One region of the Romboutsia lituseburensis genome, then DNA from elsewhere that is predicted to be linked to it. Evidence: riboswitches for the same ligand, from Rfam matches in the RefSeq annotation. Region 1 holds a riboswitch; each other region holds the start of a gene.
The links. Region 1 has a riboswitch for thiamine pyrophosphate ahead of thiC (phosphomethylpyrimidine synthase ThiC). Riboswitches for the same ligand answer to the same signal wherever they lie in the genome.
Positions count from the first base shown of each region.

Region 2: another riboswitch for thiamine pyrophosphate. It lies ahead of thiD (bifunctional hydroxymethylpyrimidine kinase/phosphomethylpyrimidine kinase); the one in region 1 lies ahead of thiC (phosphomethylpyrimidine synthase ThiC).
Region 3: another riboswitch for thiamine pyrophosphate. It lies ahead of thiM (hydroxyethylthiazole kinase); the one in region 1 lies ahead of thiC (phosphomethylpyrimidine synthase ThiC).
Region 4: another riboswitch for thiamine pyrophosphate. It lies ahead of thiS (sulfur carrier protein ThiS); the one in region 1 lies ahead of thiC (phosphomethylpyrimidine synthase ThiC).

Region 1 is NZ_JANQBQ010000001.1:2,248,361-2,253,146, forward strand. It holds gene secA (preprotein translocase subunit SecA) at 1-529, opposite strand, end outside; gene hpf (ribosome hibernation-promoting factor, HPF/YfiA family) at 719-1,270, opposite strand; gene thiC (phosphomethylpyrimidine synthase ThiC) at 1,652-2,950, opposite strand; TPP riboswitch at 3,061-3,156, opposite strand; gene NWE74_RS10765 (ComF family protein) at 3,507-4,283, opposite strand; gene NWE74_RS10770 (ATP-dependent RecD-like DNA helicase) at 4,286-4,786, opposite strand, start outside.
Region 2 is NZ_JANQBQ010000001.1:1,246,934-1,251,719, forward strand. It holds gene NWE74_RS06070 (sensor histidine kinase) at 1-101, opposite strand, end outside; gene NWE74_RS06075 (collagen-like protein) at 357-1,133, shown strand; gene thiE (thiamine phosphate synthase) at 1,167-1,796, opposite strand; gene thiD (bifunctional hydroxymethylpyrimidine kinase/phosphomethylpyrimidine kinase) at 1,803-2,642, opposite strand; TPP riboswitch at 2,753-2,848, opposite strand; gene NWE74_RS06090 (GIY-YIG nuclease family protein) at 2,925-3,233, opposite strand; gene epsC (serine O-acetyltransferase EpsC) at 3,300-3,854, opposite strand; gene cysK (cysteine synthase A) at 3,866-4,765, opposite strand.
Region 3 is NZ_JANQBQ010000001.1:3,426,329-3,431,114, reverse strand. It holds gene NWE74_RS16520 (MarR family winged helix-turn-helix transcriptional regulator) at 1-147, shown strand, start outside; gene NWE74_RS16515 (hypothetical protein) at 233-907, opposite strand; gene thiT (energy-coupled thiamine transporter ThiT) at 1,115-1,711, opposite strand; gene tenA (thiaminase II) at 1,704-2,378, opposite strand; gene thiM (hydroxyethylthiazole kinase) at 2,406-3,200, opposite strand; TPP riboswitch at 3,344-3,437, opposite strand; gene NWE74_RS16495 (metal-sensing transcriptional repressor) at 3,651-3,926, shown strand; gene NWE74_RS16490 (cation-translocating P-type ATPase) at 4,296-4,786, shown strand, end outside.
Region 4 is NZ_JANQBQ010000001.1:1,315,099-1,319,884, forward strand. It holds gene thiH (2-iminoacetate synthase ThiH) at 1-599, opposite strand, end outside; gene NWE74_RS06430 (thiazole synthase) at 627-1,409, opposite strand; gene thiF (sulfur carrier protein ThiS adenylyltransferase ThiF) at 1,434-2,231, opposite strand; gene thiS (sulfur carrier protein ThiS) at 2,233-2,427, opposite strand; TPP riboswitch at 2,540-2,650, opposite strand; gene NWE74_RS06445 (threonine/serine exporter family protein) at 2,910-3,404, opposite strand; gene NWE74_RS06450 (threonine/serine ThrE exporter family protein) at 3,406-4,167, opposite strand; gene NWE74_RS06455 (DegV family protein) at 4,518-4,786, opposite strand, start outside.

The DNA.
Region 1 (4,786 bases):
TAGTTCCATATGTTATATCACATTGATATTGTTCTCTTCTAACTTGAGGATTTTGCCCATGAACTATTACCCCAACTGTCATTCCAAGGAATTCATATACTTTTGCCATTTGTTCCTTATCACGTTTTGCTAGATAATCATTTACTGTTACTACATGTACACCTTTCCCTGTAAGAGCATTTAAATATACTGGAGCAGTTGCAACTAATGTTTTACCTTCACCAGTTTTCATTTCAGCTATTCTACCTTGATGAAGAACAATACCACCTATAAGCTGTACTCTATAGTGTCTCATTCCTAATATTCTTTTAGATGCTTCTCTTACAACAGCAAAAGCTTCTGGTAATATATCATCTATCGTTTCTCCTGCACTTAATCTTTCTTTAAATATATTTGTCATATTTTGAAATTCTTTATCTGACATAGAATCAAACTTTGTCTCTAAAGAATCTATTTGATCAACTATCTTATTAAACTTTTTAAGTTCTTTTTTATCCGCCATGTTAAATAAATTATCTAAAAAACTCATATTCAGCATCTCTCCTCGCTCAATTATTATACTAATATTCATTTTACCATAAAAATTCTATATTTAATATTGAATATTTGCCTTTATATTCTAACGCTTAAAATGTAACTACTCTATGTAAGGTAAACTAATTAAAAAAGCTATCGATAATTAAATTTATCGATAGCTTTTTAATTAATTTAAATTATCTTATTCATGTTCTATTATCCCATATCCACCATTTCTACGTTTATATACTATAGATACTTCATCTGTATCTATATTTCTAAACATATAGAAATCATGCTCTATTAATTCCATCTGTAACACCGCTTCTTCGGCACTCATAGGTTTCATATCAAACTTTTTATGTCTTTCTATTACTATATCTAAATTATCTTCATCATCGTCTTCAAAGTCAATGTCCTCATTTAATTCTACACCTTGGAATCTTATACTCTCACTATCTTGATGTCTATCTTGCAATCTATTTTTATATCTTCTTAATTGCTTATTTAATTTATCATAAACTATGTCTATAGCTGCATATAAGTTTTCTTCTATATCTTCAGCTCTAACTATTGGTCCACTTATAGGGATTATTGTTACTTCTACTTTTTGTCTTGATTTTTTAGCACTAACTGTCACTTTCACTTCTGTTTCTGGATGAAGGTAGTAGTCTAATCTTCCGATTTTCTCTTCTATCGCACCTTTAATTCCATCTGTTAGTTCCATTTGTTTTCCAGATATTATTATATTCATAAGAACATCTCCCTTCAGTTATAGCAGTATAATTAGTTATACTTTAATAAAGTATTCTACTCTGACTTATATAATCCTTTATTTTTATTGTTAACTTTTCTAAATTAATATATTCAAATAAAATAAGATTAATTTTGGGATAATCTACAAATTATATATGTGGATTAATATTAACACTATAACTGTGGATAATGTGGATAATTTTGTTAATAACTCTACTTATTGTGCATTTCAAGCTATTTTTATAATATCGACTATCCACAAATGTCTACAATAGTTGTTATTTATTTGTGAATTAGTGTCGTTTTTTAATGATTTATACAATTTTAAACATAAAATTTTTTTTTTATAAATTTATACATTTTTTTAAAAAATTCTATATTATAATTGAGGATTTTCTCCATTCATTATTTTTTTCATAGTTCTCATTGAGCACATCTTTCCACACATAGTACAGCTTTCTTTTTCAGTTGGAACAGAACTTTCTCTATATAATTTTGGTTTTTCTGGTTCTAATGATAAATTTATCATGTCTTCAAAATTTATATCTGCTCTAGCTTTGCTCATCTTGTAATCCCATTCTCTAGCTTTTGATATTCCTTTAGCTATATCAGCTGCATGCGCTGCTATTTTGGCTGCAACTATTCCTTCTTTCATATCATCTAAATCAGGTAATCTCAAGTGCTCTGCTGGAGTTACATAACATAAAAAATCTGCTCCATGCGATGCTGCTATTGCACCCCCTATAGCTGATGTTATATGGTCATATCCTGGAGCTACATCTGTTACTATTGGACCTAATACATAAAATGGAGCTTGATGACAAAGTTTCTTTTGAAGTACAATATTAGATTCAATTTCATTTATTGCCATATGTCCTGGCCCTTCTATTATAACTTGCACGTTTCTATCCCATGCTCTTTTCGTAAGCTCTCCTAAGGTTATAAGTTCTTTTATTTGACTTGCATCTGTAGAATCATTTATAGATCCCGGTCTTAAAGCATCTCCTAAAGATATAGTTATATCATATTTTTCACATATATCTAAAAGTCTATCATAATATTCATAGAAAGGATTTTCAGCATTATTAAACTCCATCCAAGCATATAAAAGTGATCCACCTCTTGAAACAATATGAGTTAATCTATTATTTCTTTTTAAGGTTTCTATCGCCTCTTTATTAAGGCCTGCATGAACAGTTATAAAATCTACGCCATCTTCTCCATGTTTTTCAACTACTTTAAAGAATTCATCAACTGTTATATCTTTTAGTTCTTTATCATAAAATCCTATAGCATCATACATTGGTACTGTTCCTATCATTGCTGTTGACATATTAATTATATTTTTTCTTAAACCTTCTGTTTTTCCATAGTTAGATAAGTCCATTATTGATTCAGCTTTCATATCTATAGCAACCCTAACTTTTTCTAATTCTTTTTCGCAACTATAACAATCCTTAGATATGCCTAAATTTACATTTATTTTAGTTTTAAGACCCTGTCCTACACCTTCTGCACTCAATGTTTTATGATTTTTATTAGCCGGAATTACTACTTTTCCACTTTTAACTAGATCAATTAATTCTTCAATTGATTTATTCTCCTTCTTAGCTACAACTATCATTTCATTAGTTACTATTCCTTTTTTAGCAGCATCCATTTGTGTTGTATAATTCATCTTTAATCCCCCTAATTCTTTAGCTATACCCTTGATTAAAGGCTTTCATATACTAAAAAAGCTATATCCCCAAATAGGAACATAGCTTAGTTTTTCTTATAAAAAATAAACAGTATATAAACAGGCTTTCCTACGCTGGTATTATCCAGATCAGGTACAAGGGTTGACTTTCATCTCTCAGCCTTTTGGCACCCCTAGCTAATATTTTATTTTACAATTACATTCTATACTTGTTTGCTCTATATCGCAATAAAATAATATTTTAAACATAAAAAAAAGCACCTATAAAGGTACTTTAGGATATTTAGCTGACCTGGTTTTTGACCCCACACTCGCCTACTGGAGGGTTCGCTTGGGTTCGCCGCACTACTAACTCTCTCGATTTTATACCGGTAGGTCTTACTTCTAAGCCGCACCATGATCATTAACCCAATTTTTAGTGTTAACTTACGTGGATCCCTTTGCCTGCGACTGGCTTGGACTTGCAACCACAGACCTAAATATCACTTTTTCTATTTTAATATTTTATGAGATATATGTCAATAGGAATTTATTCCTAACAACTAAACGTGTTAACTCCTGTTAAAAAAGTTGATACTGTTATTAAATTTACACCTTCTAATTTTAGTATCCTTGAGATCTCATTTACAGTTGCACCTGTTGTAAATATATCATCTACAAGTATTATATTTTGTTCTTCTAGATAAATCTTGTTCTTCTTTAATATAAATGCATCTCTTAACTCATCTTTTCTTTCTTTTTTTCTTAATTTATAAAGTCTTTTAGTGTTCCCTTTCCTTACTATACAATCAAGTACTGGTATATTAAATTCTTTACTTAAATACTTGGCTATCTTATACGCTTGATTAAATCCCCTTTTTTTCAATCTTGATTTATGTAAAGGCACAAATAGTATATAGTCAAAGTTTATTTCCTCTAATATTATTTTTTCCTTCATTATTGATGCTATGTATCTACTCATATAGGTTTTATTGCTATATTTAAATCCAAAAATCATTTTTTTGCTAAAATCATTATATTCTATACATGATATAGCTTTATCAAAATGAAATTCTTTACCACTACAGTAGCTACATTCATCTATATCATGTTCTTCTAAAGAGCAATTAATTATTGGCTTTCCACACTTAATACATCCATCTAGTATAAAATGAAGTTCATCAAAGCAATCCTTACACATGGAGTATGTGTTATTCTTATTTATTGGTTTGTTGCAAATTATGCAACTTATATTATTTGGGTATATAAGGTCGAGAAATATATCAGTCATACATTCATTTATGTCATTTAATTTTTTCAAATGACTATTCATTCTTACTTAACTAACACCCCTTCTTCTTTAAATTTATTGAGTTTATATGATAAATTCGAATATCTATCATTAGTTCTATTGTTTTTTATCATATACTCCAAGTATTTAACATCTCCCACTATTACTACAAGTTTTTTTGCTCTTGTAACAGCAGTATATAATAAATTTCTACTTAATAGCATAGGAGGAGCCCATGTCATAGGTATTACTACTACTGGAAATTCACTACCTTGACTTTTATGAATTGTTGTACAGAAGCTATGATCCAGTTCATCTAGTTCATCATATTTGTACTCTACTATTTTTACTTGATCAAATATTACATATACAATTCTTTTTTCTTTATCTATATGGTACACATATCCAATATCTCCATTATATATACCTTCCCCAGTTTCACTTCTATCTTCATTTTCCCATTTTTTAGTGTAGTTATTTTTAATTTGCATTACTTTATCCCCTACCCTAAAAAGTCTTTTCTGGAAATTCTCTTCAACCTTATA
Region 2 (4,786 bases), 1.0 Mb from region 1:
TTCTTATTTTCAGCTTTATAATCCTCTTTCGCTAAAATATCTATCTTAAAACCTATTGAAATAAATAAAATCATCACAATTAGTATCCTTGTTTTATTCATTTGATGTCAAACGCTCCTTTGAATGTTTTTATATAAGTCTTAATTATATTAGATTACTTTTTATTATCTACATCTATTTTATAAAAAATTCATATATCAATTCTAAATTAAAGCTATTTTACACTATATTAATTACAATTAACTTGAACGTTATAATTTATTTGCTATTTAATGTCCCATTTTTAACATAAAAAGCATATATGTATATTACGTAGTAAAACTACAAATTAAAATATTTAACATGGAGTGTTGTATATGTATAAAGACTATATAGGAAAAGACAACAATTGCAACAATGATTGCAAGAAGCCTTCTTATTGTAAGACTTCTATATGTTCTTCAAAATCTTGTTCTTGTGATGTAAATCACAAAAAATCTACCAAAAAGAGTTGTAAGAATATGAATACAGGATCTTGTCCTGTTTTTGTATATCCTGTAGATTTAGCTGATTGTCAAATCTACAATATCTTATGTAGCTGTATTGGAAAAGTAGTGGGGTTGAAATTAGAAAATAGTGAATGTATTTTAAGACTACGCATTTGCAAAGTTAATCATTGCGCTGTTATGGGGAAAACTTCTTCTGGAAAAGGTCCTATTTATATCAAATTAAATACTATTCAGTATATTGATTTAGGTAAAGAAACTTATATAAATCCTTTATGCAATGTAGGAAATTGTAATACTGCTGGTATACCTGGTCCTGCCGGTCCTAAAGGAGATAAAGGAGATGTAGGTCCTACTGGCTCTAAAGGTGATAAGGGAGATATAGGCCCTATAGGTCCTCAAGGTCCTGCTGGCTCTAAAGGTGATAAGGGAGATATAGGCCCTATGGGTCCTCAAGGTCCTGCTGGAGCAGCAAGCTCTAAAGGTGAAAAAGGAGATAAAGGGGATGTAGGTCCTCAAGGCCCTGCTGGCCCTAAAGGTGATAAGGGCGATATGGGTCCTCAAGGTATTTGTGATTGTCCTATTATTCCTGAACCTAAGGCAAAAGAAAAATATATACCACCTAAAAAAGTTCCTTATAAAAAGTAAAATAAAAAGAGAGACTTTAAAAAGTCTCTCTTTTTATTTTACTGCTTCTACCCAATTTTTACTGGTAACATAAATGTCTCTTTCTTTAAGAATTGATGATACAACAGCATATCCATCACAATCAAGTTTTTTTAGATTTTCTAAATTATTTAGATTGATTCCACCTATTAAAACAATTGGTATATCTACTATTTTTTTTATTTCTCCTACAGTCTTATAAGAAACTGATTTTGCATCTAATTTAGTTGATGTAGAGTACATAGCTCCAACACCAATATAATCAGCTCCATCCTGTTTTGCTTTTTTTGCTTCATTTAAATTTCTAGCAGAAACACCTAATATTTTATTCTTCCCTATAATATTTCTTATAAATTTAGCATCTATATCACTTTGCCCAACATGCACACCATCAGCATCACAAATCATAGCAATATCAACTCTATCATTTATGATAAATGGAATATTATATTTTCGTGTTATTTCTCTAAGTTTAAATGCTTTTTCTAAAAATTCTTTACCTGATGTATCTTTTTCTCTTAGCTGAACCATAGTAACTCCGCCTCTTATTGCATCTTCTATGCATCTATAAAAGTCTCTATCCTCTAAAATATCATTATCTGTTACTAAATATAACTTTAATTTGTTTCTTATAGCATTTTTCATAATTATTTATTCAGCTAGTACTAACTGTTTTTCCTCCTTTTTGTCATTTTTTAGGTCTAATTTATAAAAATGATGTACTGGCCCAACGCCATGACCTATATCAAAGCTATTTTCAATAGCATTTGTTATATATTCTTTGCTTAACTTTACAGCCTCTTTAATATCATATCCTAACGCTAAGTGTGATGCTATAGCTGACGATATTGTACATCCAGTTCCATGAGTATTTTTTCTATTTAATCTTTTGCTTTTAAATATTTCAAATGTTTCTTTTCCAATTAGCAAGTCTATTGCATCTCCTTCTAAATGTCCGCCTTTCATCAATACATATTTAGGACCCATACTTAGTATTTCATTTCCTACTACCTTCATATCTTCTACTGTTTTTATTTTAATTCCTGTTATTTCTTCAGCTTCTGGAATATTCGGTGTTACTATATATGCCATTGGTATTAAATATTTTATTAAATTAGCCTTAGCTTCTGGTCTTAATAAACTATACCCACTCTTAGATATCATGACTGGATCTACTACTAAATTTTCTACATTATACTTTTTTAAAGTATTAGCTATCTCAAGTATGATTTCAGGACTGGATACCATCCCAATTTTTGTCGACTTAGGTTTTATATCTTCAAATACTACCTCTATTTGTTTTTTTATAATATTTTGGCTTAATTCTTCTACATCAAATACACCTTGTGTATTCTGTGCTGTTACAGCAGTTATCACACTCATTCCATATGTTCCTATTGCACTAAATGTTTTTAAATCAGCTTGAATACCTGCGCCCCCACTTGAATCGGAACCTGCTATTGTTAATGTAGGTATTTTATAATTTTTCATATTTATCCCCCTTATCTTTAGTAAAAATTTATAGTATTATTTTATAAAATAAAAAGCTATACCTAGATTAGGTATAGCTTTAATACACTTGTTTAAATATTGTAATATTTAGAGTTATGTACAAGCTTTCCTACGCTGGCATTACCCAGATCAGGTATAAGGGTCAGTTTATACTTCTCAGCCTAAAGGCTCCCCTAGCTATATTTATTATTTATTTACAATTTAATTATAGTATTTTTACTATAATTGTCAATTAATTATTATTTTTTAATTTTCTGTTTATTATTTTAATTCTTCGATTTTTCCTAGGCTATAATATAATTTATTTTCAAGTTCTTGTATAAATTCATTTCCATTTTCTATAATCCACAGCTTTTTAATTCGAGAGCATCTCTTTATATAACTTTCTAATTTCATAGCTTTACTTCTACTGTCACTTATAAAAAATATTTCTAAATTTCTATAGCCTCTAACCCTAGTATATTTTGAATTTATTCCTCTTTCATGTTCTTTCATCCTTCTTTTTATATCGGTTGTATATCCGGTATAAAGAGAATTATCCATACACCTAATTATATATGTAAAATGCATATTGTACCTCATTTATTTTTTTATAATAAAAAATGATACTATAATATGCACTTTTATTCAATGAATTTATTTAGTTTCTTTAATCAAATCTCTTTCGTTTTTTTGACCTCTCATTCTAACTATATTAGCAGCTACACCAACCACTGTTGCTCCGTCAGGCACATCTTTTAAAACCACTGCATTTGCTCCTATCTTAGAGTTAGAGCCTATATTTATAGGTCCTAATACTTTTGCACCTGCACCAATTATAACATCATCTCCAACCGTTGGGTGCCTTTTTCCTGTATCTTTACCTGTTCCACCTAATGTAGTTCCATGATATATAGTTACTCTATTTCCAACTTCTGCAGTTTCTCCTATTACAACTCCCATTCCATGATCAATTAAAATACTATCTCCTAATGTAGCTCCTGGGTGAATTTCTATCCCTGTTAAAAATCTAGCTATTTGAGATAATAATCTGGCTGCAAAAAATAATTTATGCTTATATAAAAAATGAGTAAATATATGAACTAACCTAGCATGTATAGATGGATAAAGTAAAAAAACCTCTATTTTACTTCTTGCTGCAGGGTCATTTTCCATAATATACTCTATGTCTTTATTTATTTTTTTTAACACTTGTATCACCTCTATTTAAATATTTCCATAGATATATATTTTTCAATTCCATCAGGAGCAATTGTAACTATTTTTTTATCAGAATATATTTTAGATACTTTCAAAGCACCTATAACATTTGCACCCGAAGATAATCCGACTAATATACCTTCTTTCTCAGAAAGCATTCTGACACCTTCAAATGCTTCATCATCTTTTATAGTTAAAACCATGTCAACTAGTGATTCATCGTAATTTTTAGGTATAAATCCAGCTCCAATACCCTGAATTTTATGAGATCCACTGATACCTTTTGATATAACTGGCGAATTTTCAGGTTCTATAGCTACTATAATTACATTTGGATTTTTTTCTTTTAAATATCTTGCAACTCCAGTTAATGTTCCTCCAGTACCAACACCACATACAAACACATCCAAGTCTTTTACTTGATTTAATATTTCAACTCCAGTCGTTTTATAATGACCATATGGGTTATCTTCATTTTCAAATTGATTTAAACTTTTATAATGTTTATTTTCATTTAAAAGTTCTTGTGCTTTTTTAATGGATCCGCTCATTCCACGTTTTCCTTCTGTAAGTACAAGTTTTGCCCCATAAGCTTTCATCAACTCTCTTCTTTCTATACTCATAGTCTCTGGCATAACTATTATCACTTCATAACCTTTTAACTTACCTATCATTGCTAGTGCTATCCCGGTATTGCCACTTGTTGCTTCAACTAGTACATCACCTTTTTTCAAAACCCCTCTTTTTTCCAATCCATCTATCATAAAATATACAGCTCTATCCTTTATACTACCTCCAGGATTATATTTTTCTAATTTTATATATATACTTGAACTTTCTAATTTATTTAATTTAAGCATAGGTGTATTACCTATCATTTCTAATATACTCTCATTCACCATATAACTACCTCCAAATTTTAT
Region 3 (4,786 bases), 1.2 Mb from region 1:
TTTTTAACTAAAAAAGGAACAGAATATATAGATATTACAAATAAAATACTTACTGATTTTTACAATATTTCTTTTAAGAATACAAATGATAATAGTTTTGAAGAATTAAAACACATATTAAAGCAAATAAATAAAGACTTTATTTAATTTATATTTTGATTAACTAAAATCATTTATAGTTATTTTTTAATGAAAAAGAGCTATCTATATAGAGATAGCTCTTTAATAATTATTATCTATAAAATACATCTACAAATGATGCATGATCAAATACTTCCTCATCACTACCATCAACTAAAACTTTAACACCTTTTATCCAATCACCTTGGTAATCTCTTTGTAATAAAGTTTCTATTATAGCAGCTTGAGATATAGCTCCACCAGTTGATCCTGCAAAGTGTTTAGCCCACTTTTGTTGGTCTACTAAGTTTATAGTTAAAATACCATTCTTGTCTATTGATTGTAAAACCATTTGTGCATCATCTTTGAAGTAATCATTTTTTAAAGCTGATATTAGCTCATTTATTTTGTCTTCTTTTGAAGCACTATTTTTTATTTTTATAGTTTCAAATTCAACTATGCTTTGAGTGTCTTCTTCTTTTGCTGTGTATATTTTAAAATCTGTTGTTTCTGATTTTGCTTCTTTTTTCTCTTCTTGCTTCTTTAAATTCTTTTTAGATTCTTCTTTTTTAACTTTATCACTTTTTGCTTCTTGTTTTGCCTCTATATCTTCTTTTTGTATATCATCACTTTGTTCATTATCATCTTTTGCGTTGTCTTTTGGTGAATCTATATTTTCTTGTACTTGATTACTATCTTTTTTAGTTTCAGTAGTAGTTGATTGATTTGCACATCCTACTAAAGTTAAACTCATCATTAATGCCAGTAAACTCACTTTTAGTTTCATCAGTTTATTCTCCTTATTATTAAAATTCGCTTCGCTTTAAGCCACCGCGTGGGCGCTACACTTCATATCGCCAACGACTTCGTCCGTTGCTTAAAATTCGTTTAGCTTAAACTAATGATACCAAATTTTGCATAATAAGTATTTACAATAAAATAACAATATTCTTACAATTTATTTACAATTTGATAATTTATGTCATGAAAGTATTTATTGTAAACTTGCAACTTTTCTTAAATTAGCTAATGGAAGTAATGCCATTATAACTACGCAAAGTACTCCTTCTACTCCATGACCTGAGAAGTTGTATAAGAATGAATAAAGTACGGGGTTCATTCCTTCTGGTGCAAATTGACCAAAGAAAAATACTCCAGATAAGAAGTGTGACGTTGTATTTAATAATATTGCAACTAAACTACCAAATATAATTTTTTTCTTATCATCTTTTCCAAACATATCACTAAGACCTAGTGCCATATCAGGAATAGCATAATCTAAGATAACTTGAGCAGGGTGCATTATGTATCCGCCTATTAATAAGCTTATAGTTCCTGTTATAAGACCGGCTGTAAGTCCTGCCTCTCTTGAATATAAAACTGATACCAATAACAATGGTAACATTGAGAACATGTTAATTCCTCCACCTTGAGGATATCTTACAAATGGAATTAATGATAATATATAACTCATTGCACTAAACATTGCTATTACAACCATTTCTTTTGTTTTAAATTTATACTTTCTTATTTTTAAAACATATAAAACTAATGGAACTACACAAACTACAAGTAATATACTATTAAACATAAGCTAGCTCACTCCCTTCATATGCCATATGCCAAAAGTCCATTTCATATATACTAGCTTTTCTAAATATACTTATAAGATTTCTTTCTTCTTCCTCACTTAGGTCTTTACATATTTCATTAGTAAAATCTATCCAATCATTTGTAAACTTAGTATATCCTTCACTACTATAAGTTTCTATCCAACTTTTATAAAAACTATCTTCTATACAATCTTTATAGTTTTCTTTTAATTTAAGTCCTATATAGTTATAACTCCATGTGCAAGGAAGTATTACAGATATTATTTCCTTAGCCCCACCTGCTAATGATACATTTTTCATATAGCTTGTATAACTTTCATTGTTTTTGTGATACTCATATTTTTCTATTTCATCCATATTTTCTCCAAAACCTTTTAAGTATGAAATATGATTTGCTGTTTCATCATTTAAGATCCCATCAGCACCTTCATAAAACATATTCATTTCTCTTATAGTGTTGCTTTTCACAACTCCCATACAATACACTTTTGTATATTCTTTTAAATATAAATAATCTTGTATAAGGTATTTTCTAAATTTCTCTTTATCTAAAGTTCCTTCTCCTATTTCTTTTAAAAAAGGATGCTCTAAATAACTTTCCCAAATATCTTTACTTCCTTCAAATAAACGCTCAGTAAATAACATATCTATCTCTCCATTCTTTTTGTTTTATTAAGCTAATGCTAATTCTTCTATCTTTGCATATGTATTTAATTTATCAACATTTAATTTATATACTTCATCCATTAAATTCACTTTAAAGCTTCCTATAGCTGGATTTTGACTATCAGCTAATTCACCACATAAAGACATTGTTAAAACTCCCATAGTGGCACATTCTAATGTGTCTTCATCACACCCTAAGAAACTTGCAATTAAACTTGCACTCATACAACCAGTTCCAGTTATTCCTTTAAGTTTTTCAGTTCCATTATTTATTTTATAAACTTTATCTCCATCTGTTATAATATCTGTCTTTCCTGTTGCTGCTACTACACATTCTAACTTCTTAGCTACTTTTTTTATAATCTCTGTACAATCTGTTTCATCATCAAATGAATCCACACCTTTTCCCTTTACATCAAATCCACCTATAAATTTAATTTCTGCCACATTTCCTTTTACTACGTCAAACTTAACTTCATTTAAAAGTTTATTTGTAAGATTTGTTCTAGCTTCAGTTGCAAATACACCTACTGGATCTAATATAACAGGCTTTTTATATTTATTAGCAACTTTACCTGCTATTAGATATAAGTTTAATAACTCTGAATTCATAGTTCCTATGTTTATAACTACTGAATTTGCTGCTTTTACTATATCTTCTACTTCCTCATATGAAAAACTCATCAAAGGGCTTGCCCCTAATGCTAACGTTATATTAGCACAATCATTTATAGTTACATTATTTGTATAATGTAAAACTAATGGATTTACGTCTTTCACCTTTTCAATTAAATTAAACATCTTAAAGCCCCCCTAATTTAAGTTTTAGCATTTAATTTTCTTAAACGTAAAAAAAGCTATACCTGATTAGGTATAGCTTTATGTACAATAAATATCAAAATTAATGTTTAGATTTATAACTATCTAAAATAATATTTGTTGTGTCAAGTCTTATAAAGCTTCCCTACGCTGGCATTATCCAGATCAGGTATAAGGGTCGGTAATCCTCTCAGCCATATGGCTCCCCTAGCAATTTTTAAATTTTATTTACACTTTAAGTATAGTACTTTATTTTTATGTGTCAACTAATTTTTCCAATTTACAGCAAAAAATAAACAATCAATAGCTATTTATTCTTATTGTAAGAAATATATCTAAAAATTTAACTGTTGTATATATTTTATTGACATTACTAAATACCAATGATATTCTTCTACATAATAGATAGAATTTAAAGGTGGAGGATAGACTATGCGTCAATGTATGGATTCAGATAATTTACATAAAAGGATAAAAAAGATAATGGGACAATTAAATGCCATAGATAAAATGGTTGATAAAGATATACCTTGTGAAGATGTTTTAATTCAAATCAATGCAGTAAAAAAAGCAGTGCATAAAGTTGGACAGTTAGTATTAGAAGGTCATATAAACCATTGTGTAAAAGATGGTATTGAACATGGAGATACTGAAAAAACAATTAAAGACTTTGCAAAAGCCATTGAACATTTTTCAAGAATGGGATAAAAAAAGTAGTTTATATAAACTACTTTTTTTATGCCTAAGGATATTATGATACTTCATTTTCTGTGGATAATTCATGAAAGTAAGTTATATTAATAAATTGGTTTTGAGTATAAAAAACATTTTGAGCAAAGGACGAAGTCGTTAGCGACAGGAGCCAAGCGACTTTTTTATTGACTTTAAGATAATTCACTTCTAATACATACCTATAGGGGTATATGTATATTTTTTTTATTAATAATTTAAAATGAGGTGAAATATGAAAAAAATCAATGATTTTCTTAATTCCTTTCCAATGATTATTGTATCTGGAATATTTTTAGGAATTAGTTTATTAGAACACATGGAATTACTTGGGAATTTTAATTTTTAATTGATCCAGCATGGATATCTATATTAATATCTGGATTTCCACTTGCTTGGATAGCGATTGAAAGAGTTGTTAAAAGTTTTTATATTAGCTCTGCACTACTTATTACTATTGCTATGATAGCATGTATTTTTATAGGAGAGGTCTTTGCAGCAGGTGAAGTTGCATTTATTATGGCTATAGGTGGATGGCTTGAAGATAAAACAGTTGACCGTACTAAAAAAGGAATTACACAACTTTTAAAGCTGGTTCCTGCTAAAGGTAGAAAAATTATTTACCACTCAGATGGAACTTTAAAAGAAGAATTTATAGACCCAGAAAATATTCAAATTGATGATATTCTTAGAGTTTTACCAGGAGAGAATATCCCTGCCGATGGAATAATTGAATTTGGTCAAACATCTATCGATCAATCTGTTATGACTGGAGAATCATTGCCTGTTGATAAAATTAAGGGTGACAAGGTATATACAGGAACAATTAATTGTTTCGG
Region 4 (4,786 bases), 930 kb from region 1:
TTTGATTTTGGACCTTTTATATGTACTTCTTTGTATATATCTTCATCATAAACTTCTTGATATACAGTTAGAGAATCAACACCTTTATATACAAGATATTCATATTCTTTTTCATCCATAGGATACACTTCTATACCTATAGATGAAAATTTAGATTTTAGTGTTTCCACTGCTTCTCCTATATATTTTACGTCTGAATGTATATTGCTTTCTCCTGTAAGTATTAATAGATGTTTAAAACCTTCCTTTGATATAAACGCACCCTCATTTTTTATTTCTTCTATTGTTAATTTCTTTCTTTTTATACCACTGTCTAAGTTGTATCCGCAATATACACATTTATTAATACAATAATTTGCTATATACATCGGCGTGTATAAACATATTGTTTTTCCAAAATATTGATTAGTTATTTTATTAGATTTTTGTGCCATTAATTCTAAATACTTTACTGCCTTTTTCGAAAGTAAATTAAGCAAATCATATTCATCTAAATAATCTTTTTGCAACGAATTCAATATATTTTCATCGGTTACATTATCCATATATCCATATATATCAAAATCTTTATACGAATTTAAAACATCATAAAAACTCATGATCCCCACTCCCCTAAAAGTTTATATTTACTTTACTGTGCTTAACTGTGATAAAAAACCAGTTAGAGGTGATGATGCATTTGCATAATCAGATACTATTCCACACTTAGCAAGATATGCTTCTCTTCCACCTTCTACTGCTAATCTAAATGCTTTTGCCATTTTTACTGGATCATTGCTTGATGCAATTGCGGTATTTACTAATACTGCTGCAGCTCCCAGCTCCATTGCTTCCATTGCTTGAGATGGCTTTCCAATACCTGCATCTACAATTATAGGTATATCTAATTCTTCAATCATAATCTTTATCATTTCTTTCATCCTAATCCCTCTATTTGATCCTATAGGAGATCCTAAAGGCATTACAGCTGCTGCTCCAGCATCTATAAGCCTTTTTCCAGCATAAAGATCTGGGCTCATATACGGAAGGACTACAAAACCTTCTTTAGCCAGAATTTCAGTTGCTTTGATTGTCTCATCATTATCTGGTAATAAATATTTTGTATCTGAAATAATTTCTATCTTTACAAAATTTCCACATCCCATTTTACGTGCAATTCTTGCAATCCTAACAGCTTCTTGATGATTTGTTGCTCCTGATGTATTCGGTAGTATTGTCATCTCTTTTGGTATATGTGTTAATATATTTTCTTCTTTATTATCTAGATCAACTCTTCTAAGAGCCATTGTTATTATTTCACTATTACTCTCATTTATTACCTTAGGTAATATTTCATTTGATCCATATTTTCCTGTTCCTATAAGAAGTCTACTATTAAATTTATGATCTCCTAAAACTAATCTATCCATATTATCCCCCTAAATTTGCTATAATTAATATTTATCAACTAATATTTTAATCACTAAGTTTGCCATATGATTTGCACATATAGCGACTCTAGGTGCCATTAGACCATCTCCAATTTTTGCTTCACTTACTAAGTCTCCACATATGTAAAAATTTTCTCTAAGTTTTTTTGTTTGTATCATATTTGAATCATAATATCCTGCCATTCCAGATGATGCAATTAAAAATTTTTCTTTCATATTTGTTAATATATAATTACTTATTTCAGCTTTTGATTTTGGATTATCAAAAGCTTCTACAATAATGTCTGCATCTTTAAATAAATTCATATTTTCTTTAGTAATTTTTTCATTAATTTTTTTTATATTTATAAAAGGATTTATATTATTTAAATTATTTTTAATGGCACTTGTTTTATAACTGCCTATATCATCTATAAAATACTGTTGCCTATTTAAATTAGATGGCTCAACAATATCATAATCGGCTATAATTAGCTCCCCTACTCCAATCCTCGCTAAAGAAATTGCTATGTTTGATCCTAATCCGCCTAATCCTAATATAGCAACACTTCCTTTTTTTAGCTTCTCATGTATATTGGGAGTATGCCTTGCAGCTAAAAGTTTTTCTATTTTATCTAAATTTAAATTTTCACCCCTTTTAATTAAACTAACTTTATCACTTTCTTGTAACTTATAATTTTTTTCAACAGGGTAGCCATTTAATATTACAATGTCGCTTTCTTTTTTGTACTTATCCCTAACTTCATATAAAGTTAATTTCTCATCTATTTCTGTATGAATTTCATTTAAAAAAATTTTAATTTTAACCCCCCCCTACAAAGCTTATTACTTCTATAATATCTTCCTCTGTTAAAATATAATTTTTATATTTCTCAGACTCTATTATTTCAAAATTCACCTCAACTACCACTTGTTCTTCATTTAAATTGAAATACTCTAAAAGACTTAAAATATTTTTATTATCTCCAAGTGATAGATTTTTCCCATTTACTTTCATATTACCCCCTTCTAAATAAAAATTGTATTATTGTTTCAATAAAAAAGTGCTTATCCTATTTCTAGGAAAGCACTTAATTTACATAATATAAAAAATGTATACTCAAAAATTTTAGTATACTTAAAAGCTTCCCTTCGCAAGCATTACCTTGATCAGGTTTAGTAGGGTATTAAGTTGAGGCTTTTCTCTCAGCTAGCCAATTCTAGCTCCCCTAGCTTATATTCTATTAACTTTTACACTTTGAGTATAGCATAGTGTTTTTACCATCTCAACAATGTAATATAATATTTTATCTTTTTTATCGTTAAATTTTTAATTATACAATTTGAGTTGACTTTATATCACTTAAATTATATAATTAAAAAGATTTTGTATAAAACCACTGCAAAATTACTACACAGTTTAAGTTTGAAATATATATTAAGAGCTTAATTTAAAAATTAAGCAAATCCCCATTATTTTTAATAATGGGGATTTTAAATTTACTCAAAACTTTCTTCTAACGTTTGTTTTGTGTTTTTTATCCTTTTTGGAGACTTTAACAAATTATCTAGTGTCTTGTGCAAATTAAAATTTCTAAATAAAGTAGATACAAAAATAACGCCTAGTGCTAAAGCACCCGCTAAGGATAATGTATTTATACCATAATCTATAGCTTTTATATAATCTCCTTTTATAAATTCATACATTGTATTATATACACCATAACCTGGAACTAAAGGTATTAAACAGCATACAGATAATGTTGTTGCTGGAGTTTTATACACTCTAGCACAAATTTCACAATATATACTAAAACATATTGCAGCTATAAAAAATGAAGATACCTGAGAAACTTCATTGGCTAAACAAAGTTTATAAGCAAACCAACTTAATCCTCCTCCAAATCCAGCTGCTAAAAGTCGTCTTCCTTTTATATTAAAAATAATACCAAAGCTTATTGCAGATAGTGCTGATGCTATTGCTTCTAGTATCATATTAAATCCCCCCCATTGTTAAATATAAATGTATTACTGCTCCTGTACCAACAGCAATAGATACTGCCACTAAAAATGCCTCTGCAGCTTTAGTAAGACCGGATATTAGTTGACCTTCTATTATATCTCTTATAGAATTAGTTAGTGCAAGTCCTGGTACCAACAACATTATACATCCAGCTATTAATTTATCAATCTCTCTGATTATCCCTATCTTTAAAAGTATTATAGAAAAAATAGCTATAATTGCACCACATATGCTATTTATAAAAAATTCATTTAGTGATGACTTGCTTAAACTCATAAAAATTAATTTGGTTATGATTCCCACTAAAAAAGAAACTATAATAGAATTGATTTCTCCACCAAATAACATTGTAAAAGCTGATGAAGCAATTCCTGATGCGACTAATATTTTTTCTGTATCGTAGCTATCATCAATACATATTATTTCTAATTCTCTCTCACATTCCTCAATGGATAATTTTTCCACACTAATCTTTCTAGATAAAGAATTTATATTGTGGACCCTATTTAAATTTATCCCTCTTGATTTTATTCTTTTCACTATAGAGTGAATTTTCCCTTCAATAGATACAGAAACCATTACTGCTGTCGGTGTTGCAAAAACATCTACATCATCAACATTAAATGCTTGACATATGCTTGATATAGTTTCTTCAACTCTATACGTTTCTCCACCGCTTTGTAGCATTGCTCTTCCTGCATTAGAGGAAAAATTGAGAACTCTATTAATATCCATAAAATCTCCCCCCTATCACCTAACGATAAACTCATTATAACATATGAAATTTACATATTTTATACATTTTTTCACCAAATATTTATGTATAAAACTACAACCTTCTTTTAAAAAGCCTTTTCCTATTTATGTTTTATTATATATTGTGTATATATTTATTTTATGTTTCTCAACTTATTTTTTTAACTTTTTTATACAAAGTTCTAATATTTATAATTTTCTAATAACACGGACAATTTTTATTTATTTATGAAAAACATTTAACTTTAAATTCTAAAATTAAGTTTAATTTTATAAATAAATAAAAATAAAAACTGCTTTATATGAAACTCATATAAAGCAGTTTTTATTTACTTATCTACGCATCCAATACCTAATACTCCTGGACCTGAATGAGCACAAATACAACTTCCCATATTTACTTCTAAGCAATCTATATTCTCAAATTCTTCAATTAATCGTTTCTTAAATACGTCTAAATCTAATTTGTTATCTCCACATCCAATTATGACGCACTTATTGCTAAAATCCTCACCGTGCTGTTCTTTTAAGATTTCTATTATTTTACCTATTACTTGTTTTTTTCCTCTAACTTGAGATATAGGTTTTACTAAACCGC